3 regions of the Clostridium sp. MF28 genome follow, and region 1 is predicted to be linked to each of the others. Evidence: riboswitches for the same ligand, from Rfam matches in the RefSeq annotation. Region 1 holds a riboswitch; each other region holds the start of a gene.
The links. Region 1 has a riboswitch for cyclic di-GMP ahead of AXY43_RS19380 (acyltransferase). Riboswitches for the same ligand answer to the same signal wherever they lie in the genome.
Positions count from the first base shown of each region.

Region 2: another riboswitch for cyclic di-GMP. It lies ahead of AXY43_RS26040 (EAL and HDOD domain-containing protein); the one in region 1 lies ahead of AXY43_RS19380 (acyltransferase).
Region 3: another riboswitch for cyclic di-GMP. It lies ahead of AXY43_RS08515 (hypothetical protein); the one in region 1 lies ahead of AXY43_RS19380 (acyltransferase).

Region 1 covers NZ_CP014331.1:4,429,324-4,433,804, reverse strand. Annotated here, with positions in the region: gene putP (sodium/proline symporter PutP) at 1-257, shown strand, start outside; gene AXY43_RS19385 (methyl-accepting chemotaxis protein) at 365-2,473, opposite strand; gene AXY43_RS19380 (acyltransferase) at 2,509-3,243, opposite strand; cyclic di-GMP riboswitch class I at 3,587-3,677, opposite strand; gene AXY43_RS19375 (metallophosphoesterase family protein) at 3,959-4,481, opposite strand, start outside.
Region 2 covers NZ_CP014331.1:5,901,024-5,905,504, forward strand. Annotated here, with positions in the region: gene AXY43_RS26030 (sulfide/dihydroorotate dehydrogenase-like FAD/NAD-binding protein) at 1-853, shown strand, start outside; gene gltA (NADPH-dependent glutamate synthase) at 853-2,241, shown strand; cyclic di-GMP riboswitch class II at 2,503-2,586, shown strand; gene AXY43_RS26040 (EAL and HDOD domain-containing protein) at 2,806-4,017, shown strand; gene AXY43_RS26045 (IS1182 family transposase) at 4,129-4,481, shown strand, end outside.
Region 3 covers NZ_CP014331.1:1,896,056-1,900,536, forward strand. Annotated here, with positions in the region: gene AXY43_RS08510 (3-oxoacyl-[acyl-carrier-protein] synthase III C-terminal domain-containing protein) at 21-1,007, opposite strand; gene AXY43_RS08515 (hypothetical protein) at 1,061-1,372, opposite strand; cyclic di-GMP riboswitch class I at 1,534-1,621, opposite strand; gene AXY43_RS08520 (aromatic acid exporter family protein) at 1,733-2,698, opposite strand; gene AXY43_RS28735 (diguanylate cyclase) at 2,871-3,026, opposite strand; gene AXY43_RS27795 (hypothetical protein) at 3,029-3,193, opposite strand; partial or broken gene AXY43_RS08525 (transposase) at 3,639-4,481, opposite strand, start outside.

The DNA.
Region 1 (4,481 bases):
TTGGTCCAGTTCTTTTATTAAGTCTGTACTGGAAAAGAATGACTAAATGGGGTGCCTTATCTGGAATGATTGTTGGTGGTATAACAGTTCTTTTATGGATTGTTTTAGGTTTATCTAGTTTTCTATATGAGATGATTCCAGGATTTTCATTATCACTTCTATCTGTAATTATCGTTAGTCTTTTAACTAAAAAGCCAGATAGTGATGTCAGTAACCAGTTTAATAAAATGGAAAATATATTAACAGATATGAAATAATATATTTGTTTTCTAAAGGTATAGTATTCAATTAATCTTGTACCTTTAACTTATAAAAAATAACAGTAAGACTAATAATTCTATGGTCTTACTGTTATTTTTTATCCTTATTTGCTTATTTTAAATTTTGATACTAATTCATTTAATCTATGAGCCAATTTAGCTAATTGATTAGCTGAATCTCCTATTTCGTCCATAGTAACAGCCTGTTCTTCAGCTGATGCTGATACCTCTTCTGTTGCTGATGCCGTGTGTTCTGATATAATTGATGTTTCTTGCATTTCTACTACTGTATCTTTTGCTGTTTTAATCATAGATTCTGTAGAATTATATACATCTCGAACTACATCAAAAATGTTTCTTATAGCTTTTTCTATATTATCAAAATGAGTTTCAGCCTTTAACGCTGTTTCCATACCAACAGTAATTTCCTTAGAACCTTCATCCATACTACTACTAATGGTCTCAATTTGATTTTGTATTCCACTTATTAAAGCCGAAATCTGACTGGCAGCAGTAGCAGATTGTTCCGCAAGGGTTCTTACTTCATCTGCAACTACGGCAAATCCCTTTCCTTGCTCTCCAGCTCTAGCAGCTTCTATTGCTGCATTTAAAGCAAGTAAATTGGTCTGACTTGCAATGTTAGTTATAACTTCAACAATCTTACCAATTTCATTTGATCTCTCAAGTAACATTTTACTTTCTTCTAAATTGGTTTTATTGTTTTCAACAATTAATTTCATACTTTCAACAGCTTTATCCACCGCTTCAAAAGCAACCGCACTTATGTTATGTGATTCTTCAGCTGTTTCAAGCATATCATTACATTTATTAACAACAACTCTACTTACTTCTTCCATTTCAATTGTTTTCTCGCTGGCTAAAGTCACTTGTCTTGACTGCTCAGTTGTATTTTCTGCTATCACTTGTATTGCTTTAGCAACTTCTCCAGTAACCTTAATGCTATCATCACATGAATTTGCAAGATTAGTTGAAACTTCATTTACCTTTGATGATTCATTATTTATATCTGTAATTATGCCTCTTAATGCTTCTATCGTATGATTAAACGCTGTAGCAAGATTTCCAAATTCATCTTTGGATTTTACTTCTATCGAACCACTTAAGTCTCCAGTAGATATAACTTCCGCGAACTCATTAAGGCGTACTAAAGGTTTGATCAACTTAGTTGCTGCTGTAAATATAGCTGCTGATAAAATTACGATAATAGCTATAACTATCCCAATCATAATCAGTATCAAATGATTAGATGAAGCAAAAAGTTCATCCTCATAAACAACATTTATAACTGTCCAACCAGAAATCGGTGCCTTTGCATAGAATGCAATTTTTTTCTCAGATCCACTTCCAAATTTAAAAACTCCTGGTTTATCACCTTGAATGGCTTCATTAAGTTTAGTAAGATCTGAATCGTTAACTGTATTTATTTTCTCTTTCATGGCCCAATCTTTATTTGGGTGAACTATAAAAGTTCCATCACTTCCTAATAATACTCCGTAACCTTTTTGACCATATTTTAGATTTTTAACTTGATTTTCTACTGCTTCAATAGCTAAACTTGAGGCAGCTCCTGCTGTAACTTTTCCTTGTGCATCTTTATTCCACGCAACCATCATTACAACATTCTTATCATAAGCTTCAGAATATGTAGGCTTAAATATTGCATCATAAGGAACGCCATTTGTCTTTGAATATCTTTCTGAAGCTTCTGTTGCAGCACCTTTAGCCCAATTAGCAGTTGCAAATTTTCCATTGCTTACATTATAAAATCTCGCTTGTAGCTTATTCAAACTATCAGCGTTACTCCATTCACTAGGCTCTAGGCTATTTAGTATATGGACTGCTGCATATTCGTCTGGATATGTATTTTTAATAAAATTAAATCTTGATAAATTTAAATCATCTATTATGTTTAATGATCCATCTGTGCTATTTAAATTTAAACCAGGATTTTTTTCCAAAACTTGTTTAAGCACTGGGCTTTGAGCTGTTTCTTGAACTTCTGCCATTCTACTCGTCAGCCATGTATTAATATGACCAGTTGCTTCTGTTGTTCTTAATGACATGGAATTCACTAATTCGCTTTCTATAATGCTCCTAAAATTAATATATGCAAATCCTGTCAGCGATATCAATCCAACTATTACTAGCGGCAATATTATTACCATTAACTTTGATTTAAATGATATTCTCATGATTAATCATTTCCTCCTTAAGGTGTACAAATTTTTTAATCTTGAAATTCACCGTTATGCAACCATATATGCTTTAATTCTTCCTGATTTCTATCTAATGTTTTTCTCTCTCTCATAGCCTTTGCTGGTATACCCGCTACCAACTCATTTTTTTCAACATTTTTACCGACTAAAGAAGAAGCTGCTACTATTCCTTGTTTTTCAATTGTTACTCCAGGCAATATAGTTGAATTAGAATATATTTTAGCGTAATCTTTAATTACTACTTTTGCATATGTCCTTAATTCATGTTCATGCTCCTCATGAGAATGAGTAAAAATTGTAACGCCTTCGCCAATTCCTACTGAGTTACCTATTGTTATTCCACCTTTTGAATCTAGGAAAGCACCTTTGTTCATAAATACGTTATCTCCTATTTCTATATTGTCAGGAACATTGAAACGTACATTTTCTTCAGCTATAAAATTCTTTCCGCATGACTTAAATAATTTTTTTGCTAATATCTGTCTATAAGGAATAGCAAAATTGGCAATTAAGCACATAGGTGATTTATCTAGTACATCCCATAAAAAATGAAGATATCTTTTTTCTTCTGAAAATTCTAATTCATTATTTTTAGGTAAATAGTCCCCATATAATTTCATTTCATCTAATATTTCGTATGGAAAATAACATTTTAGAGAATTTAAAATTTCTATTACGCCCTCTTTATTTATCCCTTGTTTTACTATGACTTCTACTTCATTTAATAATTCGTCTATTTTACTCATATCATTTCAGATTATTAAAATCGCAAAAAATAATCTTTTCGCCTCCTTCATAGTCAAACTTTCAACGCGATTTTATAAGCAACATTAAGTCAAACTGTTTGTCCAACTTATTTTAGTTTTGCTACTAATTACTATGATTATATTTTATTAGCCTTCTCCACTCCCTTCTGATCTTTTAATATTATTTATAATTCAAACTTCGAATCTCTAGCAGCAAATACTTTGCACATGAAAAAATAATAAAAATAGCTTTCTTATTGTAAGTTTTAAGAGCGCAAAAATGGTGTCTACATAATTGTGGACACCAAAATTAAAATATAAAATTTATTATTCATAGATACATTTTGGCAACCTGACAATCATAGAAAATTAAATTTTTCCTTAGACTCATAGCTTTGCGACCCTATTTTTCAATAAGTGTGCCTATTGATATTATATTTTTTTCATTTTTATTCTATTATTACATCTTTTACAACATTTTTCAACTTATATACACTAAATTTAAGTTACAATATTGTAAAAATGGATATTATTTAATCGTTTAATTCAATATAATACCATTTATTCAATATAATATATTTATAAATTTAAATATATTATATATATTTTTCTTATCGCCATGCTAATAAATTCATTTAAAAATCAATAATTTTCTTCAATTTCATATATACCAATTCATGAAAATATATCTCCTAAAATTATTCTTTTATAGAATTTACTTTTTAAGTTCTGTATCAAACTCTCTTCTTGTCCAAGTTTTAAAATCAGCTGGATTTTCTTCATTAATTAAAAATACTCTTGCACCACGAGGAATTTTGTCATCTCCATATCCTCCGTATCCAGTATATCCAGCATATCCAAGCCTAACACCATCTAAAGTAGCACAGTAATTATTAAAATGATCATGCCCTACAAATATACCTTTCACATCACCAATTTTAACTATTTTGTTAAATAAGCATAAATTTATCTTGGCACAGCTCTCATCTTCAAGCCTTTCACCATTTACTAATCCAGTCTTACATGCCTTTTTAAACTTCTTTAAAGGTATATGAAAGAACATAAGCGCAGGTATTAATCTTTTATATTTTTTCTTCAAATTTATCGCTGTTCTTTTATACCACCATATTTGAGTAAGTTTTATCCAATCATATCCTCCAATAATGGCAGGAGCGTATTTTCCTGAATCTATCATATATATATTAAATTTAGGCGTTTTATCTTTTGAACTTTCTACA
Region 2 (4,481 bases), 1.5 Mb from region 1:
CATATTCTTGATGGATATAGAAGCGCCTAGAGTTGCTAAATCAGCAAAACCAGGTCAATTTATAATTATAAAAAATGATGAAAAAGGAGAAAGAATACCTTTAACAATTGCAGATTATAATGCGGAAAAAGGTACAGTGGCTATAGTTTTTGCAGCTATAGGAAAAGGAACTAAGCAGTTAGCAGCATTTAATGTTGGAGATTATGTTTCTGATTTTGTAGGTCCATTAGGTGTACCAAGTGAATTTATTCATGAAGATCTAGAAGAATTGAAAAAGAAAAATATTATCTTTATTGCAGGAGGCGTAGGAGCAGCTCCAGTTTATCCTCAAGTTAAGTGGATGCACGAACATGGGATAGCTGTAGATGTTATTTTAGGAAGCAGAAATAAAGATTTATTAATATATGAAGAAGAATTAAAGGCAGTTGCTGGAAATCTTTACGTAACAACAGATGATGGTTCGTACGGTTTTAAAGGAACTGGTTCAGATATGCTTAAGGAATTAGTTAATAATCAGGGTAAGAAATATGACCAAGCTGTTATCATTGGACCAATGATAATGATGAAATTTACTTCAATGTTAACTAAAGAATTAAATATTCCAACTGTAGTAAGTTTAAATCCTATAATGGTTGATGGTACTGGAATGTGTGGTGCTTGTAGAGTTACTGTTGGAGGAAAGGTTAAATTTGCATGTGTTGATGGACCAGAATTTGATGGACATTTAGTAGATTACGATGAATCAATGAGAAGACAAGCTATGTATAAAACAGAAGAAGGAAGAGAATTATTAAAACATGAAGAAGGAAACACTCATAACCATGGTGGTTGTGGATGTAAGGAGGATAAGTAATAGAGATGAACGATAGAATGAAAAGAACACCTGTTACTGAACAAGCTCCAGAAGTAAGAGCAAAAAACTTTAAGGAAGTTTGTTTAGGATATAATGAAGATGATGCTATAAAAGAAGCAAATAGATGTTTAAATTGTAAGAATCCTAAATGTGTTGAGGGATGTCCAGTATCAATCAATATTCCAGGATTTATATCAAAGGCTAAAACTGGAGATTTTGAAAGTGCTGCTAAAGAAATAGCAAAATATAGTGCACTTCCAGCGGTTTGTGGAAGAGTATGTCCACAAGAAAATCAATGTGAAGGTAACTGTGTACTAGGAATTAAAGGTGAAGCTGTAGCTATAGGTAAATTAGAAATGTTTACCGCAGACTGGTCAAGAAAAAATAAAGTAGATTTATCACAAACAGAACCTTCTAAAGGGAAGAAAGTTGCGGTAATTGGAAGTGGCCCTGCTGGTCTTACTTGTGCAGGAGACCTAGCTAAAAAAGGTTATGATGTAACTATATTTGAAGCACTACATGAAGCGGGTGGAGTTCTAGTTTATGGAATACCTGAATTTAGATTACCAAAGGATGATGTTGTTAAAGCAGAAATTGAAAACATAAAGAAGCTTGGAGTAACAATTGAAACTAATGTAATTGTGGGAAGAACAATAACTATAGATCAATTAATTGAAGATGAAAATTTTGAAGCTGTATTCATTGGATCAGGAGCAGGTCTTCCAAAGTTTATGGGAATACCAGGAGAAAATGCAAATGGTGTATTTTCAGCTAATGAGTTTTTAACAAGAGTAAACTTAATGAAAGCTTTTAAAGAAGAATATGATACTCCAGTTAAAGCAGGTAAAAAAGTTGCTATAGTTGGCGGAGGAAATGTTGCTATGGATGCAGCAAGAACTGCTTTAAGACTTGGTGCAGAAGCTCATATAGTATATAGAAGAGGTGAATCAGAGCTTCCAGCAAGAGCAGAAGAAGTACATCACGCTAAAGAAGAAGGAGTAATATTTGATGTTTTAACTAATCCAACAGAAATCTTAACAGATGAAAATGGATGGGTTAAAGGAATGAAATGCGTTAAAATGGAACTTGGAGAACCAGATGCTTCAGGAAGAAGAAAACCTGTAGTTAAGGAAAATTCAGAGTTTGTGTTAGACGTAGATACAGTAATAATGTCACTTGGAACTTCACCAAATCCATTAATTTCATCAACTACTAAAGGTTTAGAAATCAATGGTAGATCTTGTTTAGTTGCTAGTGAAGATGGATTAACAACTAAAGAAGGTGTTTATGCTGGTGGAGATGCAGTTACTGGTGCTGCAACTGTTATTTTAGCAATGGGAGCAGGAAAGAAAGCTGCTGCAGCAATAGATGAATATTTAAGTAGATAGCATTTAACATATTATATATTAAGAAGATTAGTTACAAGGAAATATAGATGTAACTAATCTTTTTTTGTTTATAATTTTAGACGATATTTAAGAAAAGTTATTTTTAAAATAAAAATAATGTCTCTATAAAAAGAGGAAATAATCTTAAAATTTCCTTAAAAATCTCTAATTTAGTATTCTTAATGATATTATTTGTTGATTTTATTATAGATTGATGATAATATTTCATATATATGAAATGAGTACATATTAATGTATTATATTACAATTGGAAGCTATGAAGAATTCTTTCTAAGTGGGCACTTTAAGGGTTTGGAGCTAGTTGTGCAACCGACCAATTAAGATTAATTAATTATTTTATTAGTTAGTTTTAATTGGTTTTTTATGTGAAAAAATTTACTTGATTTATATATAAATAAGAACTTATATATCTTAAGTTTAAGCATTACGTAAGTAAGCTCATTGAGAGAAGATTTCAATTTTTATGAATTACAATTATACTACAGCTACAGTAAGGGTTAAATTAAGAGGTATATAAGTATTAATGAAGGGGATGAGACTGTTATGGATATTTTTGTAGCTAGACAGCCTATATTTAACAGGAAAAATGAAGTTGTTGCATATGAACTTCTATTTAGAAATGGACAAAATAATTTCTATAACAATACTAATGGGGATGAAGCAACTTTAAAGGTTATAGCTAATACATTTTATACATTTGACTTCAAAGATATTACTGATAACAAGAAGGCATTTATAAATTTTACTGAAGAATTGATAAAGAAAGAAATAGCAACCATACTTCCTAAAGAATATGTTGTGATAGAAATTTTAGAAAATATAGAACCAAATGATGAAATTGTGGATGCGTGTAAAAGACTTAAGAAAAGAGGATTTATATTAGCATTAGATGATTTTGTATTCCATACTAAATATATTAAATTAATAGAAATAGCTGATATTATAAAGATAGATTTTAAAATCACTACAGGGGGAGAAAGAAAGAAAGTATTTGAACTAAAAAAAATAAATAATAAAATAAAGTTTTTAGCTGAAAAAGTAGAGAACAAAGAAGAATATGATGAGGCTTTGAAACTAGGATATTCATACTTTCAAGGATATTATTTTAGTAAACCAATAGTGCTTTCCAGAAAAAACATTCCGACTAACAAAGATACAGCAATAAAAATTTTAAAGTTAATTAATAAAGACGATTTTGATTTTAATAAATTAGAGGAACTAATAATAAAGGATTTAGGTTTATCATATAAAATAATCAAATTGATAAATTCGTCTGCATACTGCCTAAAGAATGAAGTAAGATCTATAAAATATGCTATTGCACTTTTGGGAAGAAAAGAGATTATAAAATGGTTATATGTAGTTCTGCTAAATGATCTAAAGGAAAATAACACAGATGAACTTATAAAAGTCTCATTGCAGAGAGCGAAGTTATGTGAATTAATATGTAATATGAGTGAGTATAAAAATAATGTTTATTCAGCTTATATGGTAGGATTATTTTCAGTTATGGACGCAATTTTAAATTGTTCAATTGAAGTGATCTTAAAAGAATTATATATAGATGATGAAATAAAGGAAGGACTAATTGAAAAAGATAATTACTTGAATAAAATATTGAAATTGGCTATTAACTATGAAAAGGGTCAGTGGGAAAATGTTGAGTTTTATACTAAGGAAATAGGGGTTAATGATAATAAGCTTGCAGAAGCCTATATAGATGCTATAAAATGGGCAGATGATGTTGTGAGTTAAAAAAATAAGGGGCTGTTGCAAAACTAACATAGTTAGTTTTGTAGCGGCTCATTTTTTTAGATATAAAAAATGTGAATTCCGAAGAACTCACATTCATTGTATAATTTACTTATGCTAAAAACCAAATTACACAATAAAGATTATACTGAGATTAATGATAATTTTCAACTTATATTACCATTAAATCTAGAAAATTTAATACCATCAGATGATTCAGTCCGCTTGCTAAGCCATGTATTGGAGGGATTAGATTACACGAAGTTGTATAAGGCGTACTCTTCCGTTGGAAGAAAACCGGCAGTGGAACCTAAAATTATGTTCAAAATAATATCATATGCTTATTCTCAAAATATTTATTCAAGCAGGAAAATCGAAAAAGCATGCAAAAGAGATATAAATTTTAAGTGGTTACTTCAATGTTATAAGGCACCGGATCATGCTACAATCAGTAGATTTCGTAAAGA
Region 3 (4,481 bases), 2.5 Mb from region 1:
ATGAAGTGCGTTTTCTAATATTAATATTTATATAACATAACTATACTCTGAGAACCAGATCCAATAGTCCAGAAAATTACATAGTCACCTCTTTTAACTTTACCTTCCTTTATCGATTCATACAATGCTATGAAAGGGCTAGTAGTTCCAGTATATCCATATTTATTTCCTATATAGATACTCTTATCTTCTCCTATATCTAAAAGTTGTCTTATATTTTTTATATTTATAAACGCAAACTGAGAAAAGCAAAACATCTTAATATCTTCATTTTCTAAGCCATTTTTCTTCAGCATCTTTTTAGCAATCTCTGCTGCGGGATAAACACATGCCCCACCATCAAATGGCAACCATTTCAGATAAAGTTCGCTTACATCTTTTGATTTGAAAAAATTAGAGAATCCTTCACTTGGATACATAATGTTATGACTTTCCTCTGTGTTTATATAATATTCTGCATCAACTATCCCACACTCTTCTTCAACTTTTTCTAAAATTATTGCACATGCAGCATGTCCATAATTTCCATAGCAAAGCTCATTATTTGGGTCAGCTAATGAATCAACATCATCACAACCAATAATTAATGCTCTTTTAGCTCGCTTCGACGATTCTAAATAATTTGACATATTCTCTAATGCAACAGTCATGCCAGCACAATTAGCATTCATATCAAAACACATTACATTTCTTCCTGCATTTAATTCCTTATGTATTAAAATAGATGTTGCTGGTGCTACATATTCCGATAATATAGATGAATAAACTAGTACATCTATATCACTACCTGTCAAGTTAGCCTTATCTAATACTGATTTTGCTACTTTTACTGCTAGAGATAAAGTTGTCTCCTGTTCATTAAACATAAATCGTTTATCTCTACCCATTATATCTACTAATAAATGTTCTACATCTTTATCTTGTTTTTCAAAATGTTTTAAATAAATATCATTTGAAACAACTTCTGATGCATGACAAACATCAATACAACTTAGTCTTATTCCCATAATAATCTCCTAGCTAATGTAATTCAATTTAATATTATAAATTATGTATCATTTTAAATTATTTCAATTACCAATCCAGTGTTCCTACTTATTCTTGATAATTGCATCTTTAAAGTAATATTGCTACCAACATTTGCTATAACCTTTACAAACTTGCAAGCCTTGTACATTTGAAAACATCCTTCTAACATTGGTAACATCTCTTGTCTTGAAACGTTTAACTCTCTTGCGTCAAAATTCAATACATATTCTGAAGTTTGTATAGGAGATAGTTCTTTTCTAAAATCTTCAACAAAACTATTAGCATCGTTTGGTTCAAACATTCCCCATATCCTTATATTAATCTCCTTTTTTGCTTTGTCCAAAGACAGTTGATACTTTTTCATTTACTACACCTAACCTTTCTTTATTTAAATTGTTACCATATACACATATTTCAATGATTTTGTATCAAAATAAAAAGGTACCTATTAATTATTAATAGGCACCAAAAATAAACAAATGACTAATGTTTATATAACTACATTTTGGCAACCTGGCAATCATTGAAAATGAATTTCTTTAGACCCATAGCTTTGCGGCCCTACCTTTCGGCAAGTGTGCTATTATCAATGCATATGATATGCATAATTTTACACTTATTTTTGATAAATTTCAATATTTATACCAATATTTTTACCATTAATGGCATTAAAACTAATTTTAGTAAGTTATATTTATAATTTCTACTTATTTTGAAAAGATTCCTTGAATTCTTTCTTAATAACTAGGAAATCTTCTAAATCATTCAAAAACTGAAATAATAACGCTCTATTTTCAAATTCGTTTCGATTTTTAGGCAAATCCATTTTTTCATAATCTTTCCTAAGCAAATTTAGTTTATCTATAAGCTCTACACAATCATTATCTTCCTTAAGATTCATTGCAACTTCATTTGTAAATTCTGATAATATTCTAGTTTGATCATAAGTCATATAAAATCTCGAGAAATGCCTCTTCATTCTTTTCATTGTATCTAGCTGTATTATTCTCATCTCTATATAACTCAAATAATAATCATTTTTTTTAAATAAATGGTTATTATTTATTATCTGCGCCATAAATTTAGACTTATTAATTAATTCCTCAACGCTCACTGATATTTGCTTTTCATAAATTGGTACAGCTTGAGTAACAAGGCTTACTGCCATATCTGATAATATAGCTCTATAATAATCTTCTATTCTTTCTTTGTTTTTTTCAAATTGTTCTTCCAATGATGCGGTATATAAATTAAACATCATTGCTACTCCAATTCCTATTACAGTTAATTGTGCTTCGTTTATAATCCATGAAATATTTATATTTGTGCTTGTAAGTAAATGTGTTGATAATACAGATCCAACTACCATTCCTTCCTCTATTTTTAAAATTATTGTTGTTTGTATAAATATAATTAAAAATAATCCGAATATGATTGGGTTATTTCCAAGTAATAAATATAGCATAAACGACAAAAGAATGGCTAATGCAGAAGCAATTATTCTTCTCCCTGCAACTAATAAAGATTCTTTTTTTGTATCTTGAATACTTAGGATTGCAATAATTCCTGAAGTCACTCCAAATTGTAAACCAACATAATTTGATATAATAATTGCTATTGTAGCTGATAATGCCATTTTAAGAGTTTTAGATTGTAAATATTTTATCATTTTTACTTTCTCCTACCATGCTTAAATTCTTATTCATTATATAATCTTCACTTTTGCATGTAGCTTGCCTTTCATATGTATCTTAATTAAATAACGCTTTTTGCACACGTGTTCCAGATTTATAATGAAATATATACCTCCTTCATTGAGATTATAAGAGGCATATATTTCATTACCTAGAAACCTTTTTTAACTTCTTATTTTCATACATTTTATAATCAGCTTTCCTTAACAGCTCCTCTAAATTATCTGCTTCACTCAGCTTATAGCTAGTTGATCCAAAACTTATTTCTAGTTTATATGTTTTACCATCTGAATCTTCTATTATTTTTAATCTTTATTGATTATCCGAGAATAGCTCATTTCATTATTTATATTATATTGCACTATTATTTGACTTAGTAATAATGCCAAAATAATTATGCACAATGCTAACATATATCTTTTTCTTATCGTTTTTATAACTTTGGTATATCCAACTGAATTCTTTTCCATTGCTTTCTCCTAAACTACTAATACTAAATAGTTTGTTTTTAAACAAATCATCCTACTTATTAACTATATATAATTTACTGATTATTTTTTACTATATATTGTCTACATTATCTTATTTCCAACTTCAATTTTTATTTAAATATTCTCCATTTTAACAAGAAAATTATAACATATTCTTTCATTAAAATATCGAATTTTTAAACTTAATACAAATAAATGTATTAATATATATAATTATTAACATTAAATACAACATCGCATCATTTTTTCGTCCTATATTACTCAAATTATTTTTAAGTGAACTTATCATGTAATATTTTCAAATAGAAATTATATATTATGCTTTCGAATAGTCATTTAGAGATTATTTATAAAATTATATATATATTAGGTTGTTGAATAACTAATTTTTACAAATGGTTATTTAAGAAAATATTCTTAGAAATTATATATTCCAAGGATATTTTCTAGTTTTTATTCCTTGCTGCTTTTTGTTAAATTCATCTATTAAGTACGCTAATAAGACCCATTTTATATGACGTTCGTATCGGGCTTGCCCATAAAGCCTTGGGTTTTCTAAGTTATATAATCCCTTTAATACAGAGAATAATTGCTCTATTTTCAATCTGTTTTTATATAATTTTGATCCAATAGGAGATTGAATAAACAAAGCATTTTCATATCGTTTATCAGTAAATGACTCAATACTTTTAGCCTTACGCATATTTATATCAGTTAACAAATTAAATTCTAAGCTAGAAGCAATTTCAAACCTTCTAATGAATCATATGCTGCATCTGCAAGTATTAAAAATGGATTATAAATTTTAGCTTCATATAGTAAATCTGAGACTTGATTATCATAAACATTAGCTGTTGTTAAATAAAAAACTAGAGGAATTATAATATCACTAACTGCTGCAATACAGTGTAATTTATAACCTTTATAATATCCAAGGCGGGTACCCTTACCGGATTTAGCTTCGCTATCGTATTTTGAACTTCTTAAAGCAGTTCCATCTATTGCACACAGTCTAGTTTCAGGATTGATAAGTTCAACAAGCATAGCATAAATACCATAATATATATGTTTCTCTAAAATTTTAGTTCTTAATGAGAATGTAGAATAATCTGGTACTTGATTGAGTTGAATTATAGACTGAAACACATAGTCTTGCTTTATACGATATTCAAGCTCTCTTAAACTGAAAATACTACTTTTAACGCCATATAATATACATGCAACTATTTGTTCATCTGAATACTTACGTGGTCGCCCTTTAGTACTT